2 regions of the Ferrimicrobium acidiphilum DSM 19497 genome follow, and region 2 is predicted to be linked to the other one. Evidence: predicted binding sites of a transcription regulator. Region 2 holds the regulator's gene; the other holds the start of a gene.
The links. The regulator LexA, encoded in region 2, represses DNA repair genes until DNA is damaged. The targets are predictions, from matches to a motif close to CGAACNNNNGTTCG.

Region 1: a site for LexA is predicted at 1,612-1,625, ahead of FEAC_RS03180 (LysM peptidoglycan-binding domain-containing protein). Genes of this name have one in related genera too.

The regions. Positions count from the first base shown of each region.
Region 1 is NZ_JXUW01000004.1:87,705-94,815, forward strand. Features, by position in the region: gene FEAC_RS03170 (class II fumarate hydratase) at 1-60, opposite strand, end outside; gene FEAC_RS03175 (zinc-binding dehydrogenase) at 233-1,177, shown strand; gene FEAC_RS03180 (LysM peptidoglycan-binding domain-containing protein) at 1,279-1,581, opposite strand; gene FEAC_RS03185 (TetR/AcrR family transcriptional regulator) at 1,690-2,268, shown strand; gene FEAC_RS03190 (acyl-CoA mutase large subunit family protein) at 2,704-4,362, opposite strand; gene glpX (class II fructose-bisphosphatase) at 4,450-5,436, shown strand; gene FEAC_RS03200 (2'-5' RNA ligase family protein) at 5,394-6,347, opposite strand; gene FEAC_RS03205 (FoF1 ATP synthase subunit delta/epsilon) at 6,351-6,743, opposite strand; gene atpD (F0F1 ATP synthase subunit beta) at 6,743-7,111, opposite strand, start outside.
Region 2 is NZ_JXUW01000005.1:61,878-68,988, forward strand. Features, by position in the region: gene FEAC_RS03910 (inositol monophosphatase family protein) at 1-466, shown strand, start outside; gene FEAC_RS03915 (SRPBCC family protein) at 691-1,128, opposite strand; gene nrdR (transcriptional regulator NrdR) at 1,125-1,613, opposite strand; gene lexA (transcriptional repressor LexA) at 1,736-2,350, shown strand; gene FEAC_RS03930 (WD40/YVTN/BNR-like repeat-containing protein) at 2,581-3,951, opposite strand; gene dapE (succinyl-diaminopimelate desuccinylase) at 4,440-5,492, opposite strand; gene FEAC_RS03940 (2,3,4,5-tetrahydropyridine-2,6-dicarboxylate N-succinyltransferase) at 5,489-6,313, opposite strand; gene FEAC_RS03945 (pyridoxal phosphate-dependent aminotransferase) at 6,333-7,111, opposite strand, start outside.

The DNA.
Region 1 (7,111 bases), on a different contig from region 2:
TGTAGCCGGTACTTCGATCTCTCCCATAGAATCGTGTTCAATCCGCATCTCTTCGGTCATGACTACCTCCCAGTTCTCAACGAGATTTTCATACTCAACGCTACCGGAATGGACATCTAAAGTCCACTTACGAAACTAGCTCGCCCCCACACCTCCAAGAGAGGCACGACGACCAAGGCTAGGATGACCCTTAAAGTAGTCTTTTACCCACCCAGACAAGGAGGAGAGTTCAGTGCGTGCACTCATCGCTCGGAACGGTTCAGTAATAGTAGAAGAGGTTGCTACCCCACAACCTGCCCGGAACGAGCTGCTCATCAAGGTAACAAGCGCCGGCATCAACGCCGCTGACCTGCTCCAGGCCCGTGGCCACTACCCTCCACCAGCCGGTTTTGATCCAGAACGCCTTGGGCTCGAGTTTGCCGGTGAAGTCATCGAGGCAGGGTCTTCTGAGCTATCCTTCCAACCTGGTCAGTTCGTCATGGGAGTCACGGGTGGTGGAGCTCATGCAGAGTTTCTTACCGCTCCAGCGAGTGCCTGCATCCCAGTGCCAGCTTCAATCGATCCCATGACCGCAGGCGGCTTCCCGGAGGCGGCGTTTACCGCCTTGGATGCGCTCATCATTCAAGCCAACCTGAGCATCGGAGATCGGCTACTGGTTCATGGTGCCCTCGGTGGCGTCGGTACTGCAGCGGTACAGCTTGGCGCCCTCCTTGGCGCAGAGGTGGTTGCCGTCGTGCGCAACCACGAACAGGACGCGCGAGCCTTGTCTTTGGGAGCACGTAACAGCGTAACTCCAGACGAGATCTCGAGCTCAGGTCCCTATGATGTCATCCTTGAGCTCGTATCCGGCGAAAACCTGGCCACCAACATGAACGCGCTAGCGACCAACGGCAGGATAGTTGTCATCGGCGTTGGGAGTGGTGCCAAAACTCAAATAGACCTACGTCTTTTAATGGGTAAACGTGGAACGCTACGTGCATCGACGCTTCGCGCGCGAAGCTGGGAGGAGAAGGCGTTACTAGCCTCCCGGGTAGAGCATCACCTACTCAGCCACTTAGCAACCGGCGCCTACCGGATACTCGTTGAAGAGCAATTCAACCTTGCCGACGGAGCAGAGGCCTACGATCGATTTAGCAAGCCTGGAAAGTTTGGAAAGATCATCTTGACCACCGAATAGCAAAGATCGGCCGAACTCTGGTTCGGATCTCAGCGATGACTCAACCTAAGTTCGACCCACATCACGCCTGCTTGTTGGCTCAGGCATGCCACACCGACAGATCAAGGACGTGCTGTGGGGACGATGATTCGCTCTCCCGGCCATAAAACGGTACCGTGTGTCTGTACCTCCATCCGTGCCACGATTGGATAGGGATTCGCGTTCGGATCAACTCGCTCAGCGATCGAGACAAGAGTATCGCCACGACTGACGATATAAACCTTCGACGACACATGCTCTCCGACGGCCATAGGTGCAATAATCCGGGTGATCACCACTAGGGCCATCAGCCCCACAACCAAAAGCGTGAGCAACCATTCGAGCGCCTGACGTGGCGATTTGCCTGTCTTCACTACGCTTGCCACCCGTGGATCCATCGTTGATTTAATCATATGCGAACTATAGTTCGAGCCTCAGACACAGAAATTTGATATTCGGATAGCCGGAAGCAAAACAGCTATATACTTTGATCAATGCCCAAAATCATGGCCCCCACAGTTAAGGAACATCACGCACAACGACGACAGGCGCTTCTCGATGCCGCCAAGGAGTCGTTGCTTAATCCAACCATCAGGTCGGTAAACTTTGAGGCCGTGGGTCCTCGAGCCGGACTGAGGCGCAATAGCGTTTACCTCTACTTCCCCTCGGAGAATCACTTAGCGCTCGAACTCGCGGAGGACGTGTTGCCCGGATATCAGGAGCAACTCATCACTGCTATGAAGCGCCATCGTGAACCGCGTGAGCAGATCACTGGCTTCGCGAAGGTTGTCGTTGCCCCAGACGCGAGGCTCGCCCATGAGGTACTCCGCAATCTTGAGAACCGAGATCGCACTCCTGAGATTGCGGCCAAGGTAAAAGAGTACTATCTCAGCTTGGCACGCCCACTCGTCGAGCCGCTCAAGATGCTCAAGATGACTGATCCTGAGAACACTGCGGTGCTCCTGTTCACAATGCTGAGTTCGACTCAGAACGTCTCAGACAAGGTTATTGATGCAAAGGCAGCGGCACGTCGCGCTCTTGCCATAGTTGACACTGTCCTTCCAAAGGGTTAGACAGTCAAGAATCAACGTGTTGAATCACGGGAAGCTCCAAGGCATTGCTTTAGCCTTGGAGCTTCTGTTTTTTAGCGATTAGTTCTCCTTCGCCATGCCTTCGATCTGTGCGCGACTTTATCTGTCCGTGCGCTCATCAATCAGACCTTTAGGTTGCCAAAGTACGAACCCAGGGACTCAGCGCATGAGTTCGTTCGATCACCGCCTACTAGAAACCTTTGCCACGCGGCCAAAGCTATCCTCGGTCTGGTGCGCAAGTTTCTCCAGCGCAGGCTCAAAACACCGTCCAAGTTGTCCTATGAGAGGGAAGGTCAATCCGCATGAATATCGATGGATCCAGATACTATTGCTTGACTGCTGTTAACTCCTCCGCAAGTCATTAGTCCACTTTTGGATTGATGATGAGCTCGGCCGGTATCGGCTAACCCATCAACTTCAGATCCCAGGTTCTTCGTAATATCCAAACACATCCGCAAGCGCTTCCATGACTTCACCGATCGAAACTCGCGCCTTTGAGGCTCGAATAAGCGGTTCCATCAGATTCACCTCCGGGTCTCGTGCGTCCGCCTGCAGGTCTGCAAGCGCACGAGCCACCTGATCTGAATCACGTCTTTGGCGAACATCCTGGAGTCGCTGTACCTGAAGCTTCTCCACCTCTGGGCCGATCACCAAGGTATCGATAGGGTCCTCGTCTTCAAGAATGAAGTTATTGACACCCACAACAATACGATCCCCTGCTGAGATCTTCTTCTCGAGTTCATAGGCGGAGTCAGCAATTCGGTTCACGTGGTAGAAGTTGTCGATACCGATCAATGCACCCTCGAGCATCGAACCGTCACCCAACTCCGCGATCTCGGCGAAGATCTCCTCCGCTTGACGCTCGATCTCAAGTGTCAGCTCTTCGACAAAATATGAACCACCAAGCGGATCAACCACGTTCGTAACACCAGTCTCGTGAGCGATGATCTGCTGGGTTCGAAGCGCGATGCGTGCGGCCTTTTGGGTCGGCAATGAGAGAACCTCATCCATTGAGTTCGTGTGGAGGCTCTGGGTGCCTCCAAGAGTCCCCGCGAGAGCCTCGATCGCAGTTCGAACGATATTTAGTTCAGGCTGCTGCGCAGTCAACGACACCCCAGCGGTCTGGGTATGAAAGCGAAGCAGCCAAGATCGTGGGTCTTGAGCCTGGTAATGATCACGCATCCATCGAGCCCAGATGCGACGTGCAGCGCGATACTTTGCAATCTCCTCAAAAAAATCGATGTGCGCATTGAAAAAGAAGGAGAGTTGGGGAGCGAACTCGTCAACCGTAAGCCCAGCGGCCAACCCTGTCTCAACATAGGCGAAACCGTTGGCAATCGTGAACGCGAGCTCCTCAGCGGCTGTCGAACCTGCCTCTCGAATGTGATATCCCGAGACTGAAAGTGGGTGCCACTTTGGCATCTCTGCGGCTGCGAAGGTCATAGTATCGCGTACCAGACGCATCGATGGGCGTGGGGGGAAATAGTACTCCTTTTGCGCCTGATACTCCTTCAAGATATCGTTCTGCAGGGTGCCGCCTAACTCTCTCCTCGGCACACCGCTTGTCTCAGCAACTGCGACAAAGGAGGCGAGAATGAAGGCAGCTGGAGAGTTGATGGTCATTGAGGTGGTAATCTCTCCAAGGCGAATACCTTCAAATAGAGTCTCCATGTCGTCATAGGTGTCGATGGCGACACCGCATTTACCGACCTCACCCAACGACTTCGGATCGTCTGAATCCCGTCCCATCAGCGTCGGCAAGTCAAAAGCTACCGATAGCCCCGTTCCCCCAGCATCCAAAAGCTCTCGAAAACGCTCATTAGTTTCGGCAGCTGAAGAAAACCCAGCAAACATCCTCATCGTCCATAGCTTGGTCCGATATCCACTCGCATATATTCCCCTGGTATACGGGTAACTACCAGGAAGCTCCTCATCGTCCGGGAGCTCCGAAACAGACCCGATGGCGCCCCGGCTGGTATAAACAGGAGCCAGCTCGATCCCAGACAGCGTCTCGAAACGGTCATGTCTCTTTGGAGCGCGATCATAGCTCGCAACCCACTCATCAAAGCGTGTCATAGACCTCTAGTCTAGTGCTCGTCTCGAAATCATCAAGAAACGTAAGTGTTGACCGAGCTCAGAGAGGCATCCACTACCATACTTTAGATGCTCGACAATTCGCCTCCCGATCGCAACCTTGCCCTCGACCTAGTCCGCGTCACCGAGGCCGCTGCGCTCGCCTCAACCCAATGGGTGGGACGTGGTCAAAAAGAGTCAGCCGACGGAGCAGCTGTAAACGCGATGCGCAGCGTTCTAGATGTAGTCTCCATGGATGGTACCGTTATCATCGGCGAAGGCGAAAAGGACAACGCTCCGATGCTCTTCAATGGCGAGCATGTGGGCGATGGCGCTGGTCCGAAGGTCGATATCGCAGTGGACCCGATTGAAGGTACGACCCCGACCGCAATGGGGCGCGGCGGTGCAATGAGTGTAATCGCAGTAGCCGGTAACGGTTCGATGTTTTTTCCTGGTCCAATCGTCTACATGGACAAGCTCGCAACTGGCCCAGAGGGGGTCGGGGCGGTCTCTCTAGACCTCTCACCACGCGAGAATGTCATCGAACTAGCGAAGGCAAGGCGGTGCCAGACATCAGAAATTACGGTGGCAATTCTCGACCGACCACGCCATCAAGAGCTCATCGAAGAGGTTCGTTCAGCTGGCGCAAGAATCTCCCTAATCGGAGATGGTGATGTCGCAGCCGCAATCCTCACTGCACTGCCGTCCTCGAATGTCGATATGCTCCTCGGCGTCGGGGGTAGCCCCGAGGCGGTCATCGCAGCTGCGGGGTTGCAATGCATCGACGGTGCCATCCAGGCAAGACTCTGGCCGCGAGACGAGGAGGAACGCCAGAAAGCACTAGATGCGGGCTACGACCTGACAGCCATCCTACACACCTCGGATCTCGTCAACTCTCAGGACTGTTTCTTCGCGGCTACTGGTATCACCAACTCAGAACTACTCCGCGGCGTCAGAACTCGCCGTGGGGAGGCGATAACCCATTCGATCGTGATGCGTTCACGAAGCAAGACGGTGAGAACGATCGAGGCCGTTCACCGCGTCGAAAAGCTCAGAAATTTCCATCTAATGGCCTGATTGCCATCTGCTGTCCTGTCAACCGCGGATAGGTCGAAACTCCGCAAACCCAACAGACGAGCGGTATCCGAGCTCATTGTTGTCGCGCCAAGAGGATCCAGACTAGTTACCCACTCAGGAGCCACCACTGCCGTGGCGAATTGTAGGTAGACAAGCAGCTCCTCTACCACCAGCTCCTCGAAGCCGAAGCCGACTAAGTCACGATCTAGCATCACGCTATCGTCGAAAACCCAGACACCATTCGGCCCAGCTATCGCCTCTACCCAACCAAGGAGTTCACCCGAGACGTCGAGCAGCCAAGCACTTACACTCCTGGAATCGCGCCTGTGAGCAACCGGGCTCGATCGCGAGAGCATCACTAACACAGAACGGTGAGAACGCCTGCGACGCCCGCCATAGCCAACCAGAGCCCTCACAAACGGCCGCCAACCTCTTCTACTGCCGCGCGCATCCGCGACTAAAAGGCTCATCTCACTGGCTGACGTCTCCACTCTGTACCGGGACAGACGTTCGTGGAGGATCAACCCCTCCTCAGGCTTAATGTTCTCTACCACTGTCACGTGGGGAACATAGATGCGCGAATCCCGTGATGGAGCCAACCTATCGCGCCAACGCTCAAGCTCGTCACCGCCGGCGACCACCGAAAGGTGTCCTGTTATCCGTCGATTCGCGAACGTATCAAACCCAGTCAGCTCAAGAGTGACTGGTTCCACTCGGGTGCTCAACTCGGCGATCTGGGCCACGAAGCTCCAGGCCTCCGCTGGCGAACAGTCCACCGGTGGAATCAATGTGATGTGCGGAGGAATCCAGTCAAGAGCACCTGAACCCAAGAACCTCCGCAGGAGATTCAGTTCAGACTCGACCCCCTCATCGAACGTAACCGCTAGACAGCAACGAACCCGAGGGGTCACCACCTAGTCGATCAAACTCGCTCTGAGCTCCAACGACCGCCGCTCAGTGTCTGCAAGTGAATCGTCAAGCTCTGCAACCCGTTCTTCGTAGCGCTGTCGACGTCTGTCCAACGACTCCTGCTCTACATTACTGGCTAGCTCGGCATCGTTGGCTAGCACTACAACACGGTTGCCACCAGCGCGAACCAAACCACCATCTATGACGATCTGGAACGAATCGCCCTGCGCTCTCGCCACAGTAGCGAGGCAGACCTCAACCTCACCAACAAAGGGAGCGTGATGAGCGAGAAACGCTACATCCCCGAGGGCGGATCGAAGCGTGAGGCTTTCGACCTCCTCGTCTAGCAACACTAACTCAGGATTGGCGATTACTAAATTGAAGGTCTCCGTAGCCACTAGGCATCCATCTCTTTTGCACGAGCGAGTACATCCTCGATGCCGCCGGAGTTCAAAAAGGCCTGTTCAGGAACACCATCAAGGTCACCACGAACGATCGCCTCGAATGACTCGATGGTCTCGGCAATCGGAACATACTTACCCTTTGCACCTGTGAAGATCTCTGCGACGAAGAACGGCTGCGATAGGAAGCGCTGAATGCGTCGGGCTCGCGACACAGTCACCTTATCCTCCTCAGAGAGCTCATCGAGGCCCAAAATAGCGATGATATCCTGGAGCTCCTTGTAGCGCTGCAAGATCTGTTGGACACTACGGGCCACCTGATAGTGTCGTTCGCCAACGATGTGCGGTGCGAGGATATTCGATGT
Region 2 (7,111 bases):
ACGGATCGAGGTTGGCCTCGTCTTTGACGTCGGCCATAACGAACTCTTCCAAGCCGTGCGTGGCCAGGGAGCGACCTGCAACGGAGAACCGATACGCCCAAGCGACCAGACCGAACTGGCCCAAGCCCTCTGTGGGACCGGGTTTGGCTACAGCGCTGCGACCCGCAAGCTACAGGCACAAGTGCTACTAGAGGTCATAGATGAGATCCGTGACATTCGTCGCTTTGGAGCGGCAGCCATTGACATCTGCTGGGCGGGTGCAGGCAGAATAGACGGTTACTTCGAGACCGGACTCAAGGTATGGGACTACGCCGCCGCCTCACTCGTCGCCACCGAGGCGGGAGCTAACTTTATCACCGATCTGCCTGGAATCGGAGATGACGGACTCACCATCGTCGCCGGGCCAGCACTCTTCGAAGCGCTTCAGGCACGCATCGCTGGGCTCTATCGACAAGCTAACAGCTAGCGCGATGCTCTCCAGTGAGAGGCGGCATGCTCTTTTGCCAGTGGCCGACTCATAAACCGAACCATCGGTCAGCACTTGTGCTGTCACGCTCGGTTTGCACAAGCTCCGCAGCAAGCTAACTAGAGACCAACGTGAGTTCATGTGCGCGCAAGGACCCAAAGCGCAACCGCGTGCGACTTCGCACCGAGTCATCGCTCAGCGCCGACATCATCTCAGTCGAATTCTTATCCTTGGGCTTCGAAATGCTGCTTGAGTTTGGCCAGCGTCCGCACCATCGAGGTGAGGTTACGACTGGGTACACCGAAGAGTTCATAGAGGTACCGCAGTGGAGCCTTGCCCCATTCGAACGACTCAGTGACCCTAGTATCTCCACCGCCTAAGTCTTGGAGCTGGTATCGCCAGACATGACGGCCCGAATGTCGCCAGGCGATCTCGCTGTTCTCTGCAAAGGTCACGACAGTATTGGTGATCGTATAGGGCACGACCATATACATTTTCATCCGAAACTTCGCTCCCGGGTAGAGACGGTCAGGTCCAATCAGCACCTGTCGCACGGTGTTTGAGCCGTCGACGGAGACGTGATTAGCAGGACGGGCAAGGTAGTCAAAGAGCTCGGACGCCTGTGCGTGAATGATGATATCTGTACTCTTGACTCGGTTCACTCCCGGCCTCCTTGATCTTCCTTCTTACGCAAAGTAAAACTGCGATCGTCGATCTCCAAAACCTCGCGGCGAAAGTCATCGACTCCGTCAAAGTTCTTGTAGACACTGGCGAATCGAAGGTAACCCACCTCGTCGAGCGTCCGAAGTTGCTCGAGTATCCGCAGTCCAATCTCGGTCGAGGTAACCTCGGCGAGCGATCGCAACTGTTCTTCAAGTTCTGACACGATCCGATCAACCTCGGTAGCAGTTACCGGCCGATTCTTCAAAGCCGCCAGCATTCCGCGGACGATCTTCTCGCGATCAAACTCTTCGCGCTCGCCTGTTCGCTTTATCACCACCGTTTTGACGCCTGCATAGCGCTCAAAAGTGGTAAAGCGACGTGAACAGCTGCTACATTCGCGACGACGGCGAATCGCCTCGCCATCTTCGACTACTCGAGATTCAATGACTCGCGTATCGTCCGCATTACAATAGGGACATCGCACCTAATTCGGTTTCCTTTACTGGACCTACACCGCTCAGCTTAACCGCTGCGCAGCCGCAATAGCTGGTAAACATATGTACGAGAACATCTGCTACACTAGTGCTAACGAAAGGGGTCCACAAAGTGCCGCGTACAAACGATGATGTGAGGATCGAGATCGTTAGTTTCCTAAAAGAGACCCTCGATCAAAGAGGATACCCACCATCTATCCGTGAGATTGGTGCACACGTTGGCCTCTCCTCTCCTGCGTCAGTCCAACACCATCTTCGGCGGCTCGAAGCCGATGGACTGATCCATCGCGATCCCACTCGCTCTCGTGCGATCTCGCTCTCCAACGAGCCTCCGCGTGCGATCGAGATACCCCTCCTCGCCTCCGTCGGCGCCGGCTATTCGGTTGTCGCCGAGACAAGCGCAAGTGAGATGCTCGCCGTCCCATCTTCGATGCTTGGAAGCGGCGATCACTTCGCGCTCCAGGTTCGCGGCGACTCGATGATCGACGCTGGCATCTTCGATGGCGATTTTGCCATCGTTCGCCAACAGCCGGATGCCAATGACGGAGACATCGTTATCGCCACTGTTGATGACCAGTTCGGAACGATCAAGGTACTCCGCAAGGTCGGAAACAGGGTCCTTCTTGAGGCTCGCAACCGACGCGACCCTAATCTTCAAATCCCCTCTGAGATCACCCAACGTGGCAGAGTCCAGGGCAAGGTAATCGCGCTCTGGCGCAATCTCTGAGCCGCGCTGTCGCTCGGATAACAATCGCACCCTCTGCACTATCTAGCCACTTCAGCGGCTTGCACTCCATCCATGGAGACGGAATTGAGGCCAGATAGGCTGCCGCTGCGGTCTAACGTGCCTGGCACTCTTGCTTCAAACGGGCCGAGAAGACCAATAAGCGCTGATCACCCTCTCCAGGGGTCCTGCCTGCATCCTTTGACGAGTGTACGCCAGCCGCGACTCGCAGCTCACAGAGCACCTGATCTAGCAGATCTACGTCTTCGCAAGGCTAGAGCCACGACACCTAGTATCAGCAATAGCACGACAACCCCACCCAGAACAATGAGTGTCGACGTTAACCTACTACCAGTAGTACTAGATGTACTAAGCAGAACCGGACCCTTGTTCCCTCCCCCACCAGCCAAGCAGGTGGTGCTAGAGGGACAGGCGATGGTGTAGATGATACCAAGCCCTGAGCTATTGTGCTCCAGTCCTGGTGGGAGGGTGACCGAATCCCAGCTGGTGCCGCCATTGGTGGAGCGCAGGAGCACCGCACCTTTGGCGCCTTGGCCACCAGCCAAACACGTCGTGCTAGAGGGACAGGCGATGGTGCCGATCGCTCCAAACACTGACCTAGTGTGCGCATGGAGTCCCAGGTTTGATGGGAGGGTGACCGAATCCCAGCTGGTGCCGCCATTGGTGGAGCGAAGGAGCACCGCACCTTTGGGACCCAAGCCGCCAGCCAAACACGTGGTGCTCGAGGGGCAGTTTATGGTGCGGATCGCATCAAGGTTGTGCCTAGGGAGCTCCGGGCCTGGTGGGAGGGCGACCGAATCCCAGCTGATGCCAGTATCGGTAGAGCGAAGGAGCACCGGACCGTTGGTGCCTTGGCCGCCCGCCAAACACGTAGTGCTAGAGGGACAGGTGATGGTGTAGATGGCACCAAGCCCTGAGCTATCGTGCGCCAGGCCTGGTGGGTGGGCGACCGAATCCCAACTGCTACCAGTATCGGTAGAGCGAAGGAGCACCGCTCCCTTGGGGCTCAAGCCCGCAAGCAAGCAAGTGGTGCTAGAGGGACAGGTGATGGTGATGATCGCTCCAGCGTGGAGCCTACGGAGCCCCAGTCCAGGTGGAAGGGCCACTCGATGCCATGTAACTCCGCCATTGCCGGAGCGAAGGAGAGCTGCGCGCGTAGAACCACCCATACCCCCAGCCAAGCAGGTGGTGCTAGAGGGACAGTTGATCGTCAAGATCTGGGCACCATGACTCAATGGGAGACCGACCGAATGCCAGCTGGTGCCTGAATCGGTAGAGTTAAGCAGAACCGCACCCTTGGGGCCTTCACCTCCGATCCGGCAACTGGTGCTAGAAAAACAGTTGATCGTCGAGATCAGCCCTCCGAGTCCCAATGGGAGGGCAACTCGATGCCATGATGGTGCCTTCGCACTCACAAGAGTGATCGGAGACAGAGCGGCCAGTGACAGGAGCGCACTGACCAGAAGGATCAAGCCAACATCGAGCACCCACAGTAAGTAACGTGGCTTCGACAATGAGCTCTTGCCGGACCGACTAGGACTCCAAGACCCAACCCGCGTTCGATGCATTGAAGTGATTTTCATCTCCGAATTCCCCCATTTAGTCTTGGTACGAGATGCGCACCACGGTTGTGCACTGATCGGCGCACAACCATTACGTCGAGCCGGTTTGGGCTCCGATAATTGAGCGGTTAACCATCCAGGTCTGATTCCCACTCACATGTCCCCAACAAATGTCACTAAATAAGCTAGCGGCACCCGTCTTGAGGTCACATCAAAACTCGTCGAATTAGCTCCACTCACAACTCATCGAAATCTTCGTGCGTGGTCATGGTTCAAGCATGTGACCGCAAAGCTACGCTCGCTTGCTGCCGATAAAGGCGATGCCAGAGATGGGCGGATTAAGCACGTCCATTAGCTGCTCTGCCTTTACATTCGCGAGTGCCATCGCTATCCGCGGATCCTCGGCTGAGGCTCCGATGGCGTAATAGCTATGTTTGCGCTACTAACAGCGGACAGATAACTGTCTAGTTTGGAGCCGTTCTTCGCTCCGGGATCTCCGAGCCAAACGATCAGACACTAGCAGCAACGCTGTCAATCCAACTCGCTAGCGTCTCAAGTGAGCTATGTAGCTTCACCTTCTCGAGTCGCTCGTTGCCGCCATGAGCGAGCAGAGGGTCGCCCGGACCAAAGTTAACCGATGGAACCCCAAGTGAGGAGAGAAAGCTTACGTCCGTCCAACCGAGTTTCGCGCGAACCTGACCCGCCGATTCGATCAACGCCTCGAAACCTTCCTGCACTGGAGCAGCCCCCTCGACAACCTCCTCTGCCTCCAGCAAGTCATCATCACCTAACACCGGTCGCAGCCACTCAAACAGCTGCTCTAGGGCTTGTTCACCGGAAAGATCGGGCGCAAAACGGTAGTTCAACCAGAGCCTCGCTCGATCGGGAACGACATTATTGGCGACAAAACTCTCCACTCGCGTCGGCGACAACGACTCTTGAAAGTGGACACCAGCGAGCAACGGTCGACGACGTTCGAAGTCAGTGGCGCGCGCCAGCAGTTCGCCAACACGATCGATCGCATTGACACCCATCCATGGCCTTGACGTATGCGCACGCCTACCGGCTAGCTCCAATCTAAGCCGTAGGCTACCCTGACAGCCGAGCTCAACAACCCCATCCGTCGGCTCAAGCAGCACTGCGAGGTCGTGGTCGGCCACCATCGCCTCTGCCGGACCGAGAAGATGGAGCCCATTGCGTTCGAAGGCGACCTCCTCACATGGGTAGAAGACCATGGTCATCGGGAGTGCACAATGTCGATCGGCGAGCGAGAGCATCACCGCCAACCCACCCTTCATATCGCAGACGCCAAGGCCGTAGAAGCAATCTGTGTCCTCGTCAACGCCCTGGTCGCCCGGGACGGTATCGAGATGCCCACAGAGCAGCAGCCTCGGTCCAGGTCCTCCATCGCGGTGTGCTATCACGGTGTTTCCTACGCGATCCACTCGCCAGTCGGACTTGGTCGCCAGCCGCGCAACAACGTAGTCGGCGATCGCATCCTCCTCCCCTGAGACCGACGGAATCACCAGCAGGTCACGTAGCGAGGACTCTAGGTCACTCACAGCCCGGCGCCATGGTCACGCAGAATGGCGTTGAGTTCAGTCTTCTCATGGCGCCGACCAGGGTCTAGGCGTGAAACAATCAAGATACAGCTCATACCAAAAACGCCACCAGGCGTCTCGCGCATCCTGGTGCCGGTCACCGCCACCGACCAGGCTGGAATTACACCGCGACCAAGTTCCTCACCAGTGGACAGATCGAAGATCGGAATAGTGGGGGTGACGATAGTGCCGGCGCCGATCACCGCACCTTCACCAACACGGGCACCCTCGACGACCATGGCCCGCGAGCCTACGAAAGCGTCATCCCCAATCACTACCGGCACCGCCTGAGGAGGTTCGAGTACTCCACCGATTCCAACCCCACCCGACAGGTGTACCCGCTCCCCTATCTGTGCACACGAGCCGACGGTCGCCCATGTATCCACCATCGTCTCAGAGCCGACCCATGCACCGACGTTCACATAGCTCGGCATCAGCGTCACCCCTGGCCCAAGATACGAACCAAAACGCGCCGAGGCACCGGGGACGACACGAACCCCCGCTCGTGCATAATCGTGCTTCAACGGGAGTCGATCGACAAACTCAAATGGTCCCAGGTTGTAGGTCGTCAAACCGCGAAGTCGAAAGGATAGCAGGATAGCCTTCTTCACCCACTCGTGGACGACAACGGTGTCCGTCGACTGGTCAAGTTCGGCTACCCGCAACGACCCCTGGTCGAGTTCGGTGAGAACTTCATATACTTGGCGGCGTGCCGCAACATCCTCGGGCGAGAGCGAGCTACGCCGCTCATAGAGTGCCTCGATCTCAGCAGAAAGAACCATAACGGTAAACCTACCCGGCTCACCCCAGTCGCGACGCTAACGTCTCCATCTGTTTGGAGGATATCGTCGCCGATATACGCACGTAACGATGATCACCGTAGTCGGCTCCTGGCGCCGTTACGAGGCCAATCTTGCTTGCGAGCATGGTAGCCAATGCGGTCCCATCATGGTTAAATTCCTCAGTCGCTCGAACCCAGAGGTAGATTCCCCCGTCTGGAAGTGGAACCGGCGTCTCGAGCAAGCTACCAATCCATTGGGCGAGCAGTCGAAGTCGTTCGAGATAACGGCGACGCTGCTCTCCAACATGTTCTTCGTCCGCAAACATCTGCGTCGCCACCGCCTGTACCGGTCCCGGTGGCATGAGTCCAAGCCCACGTCTCAGCTCCGAGATCTCACGGACCAGATCACCATCGCCAGCGTATAGTCCCACCCTGAGTCCTGCAAGATTCGAACGCTTTGACAACGAAAACACGGCGAGGCGACCAGCGACGCCCAACTCAAGTAGCGACGAAGGGTCGCGAGTCCAACCGAAGTCGTGATAACACTCGTCGGAGGCGATGATCACTCCATTGCGCTCCCCGAATCGAGCTGCTCCCGCCAGATCATAGATCGCACCTGTCGGATTATTAGGAGCATTGACCCAGGCTATGAGAGCCCGTCGTGCAACCTCCTCAGGGACTGCCTCGAAATCGAGGCCCCCGTTAGCTAGCAGCGGAACTCGGTAGCTCTCAAGGCCTGCCCATGCTGCGCCAAACGTGTAGCTAGGGTACGCGATCGACGGCACCAAAACAACGTCAC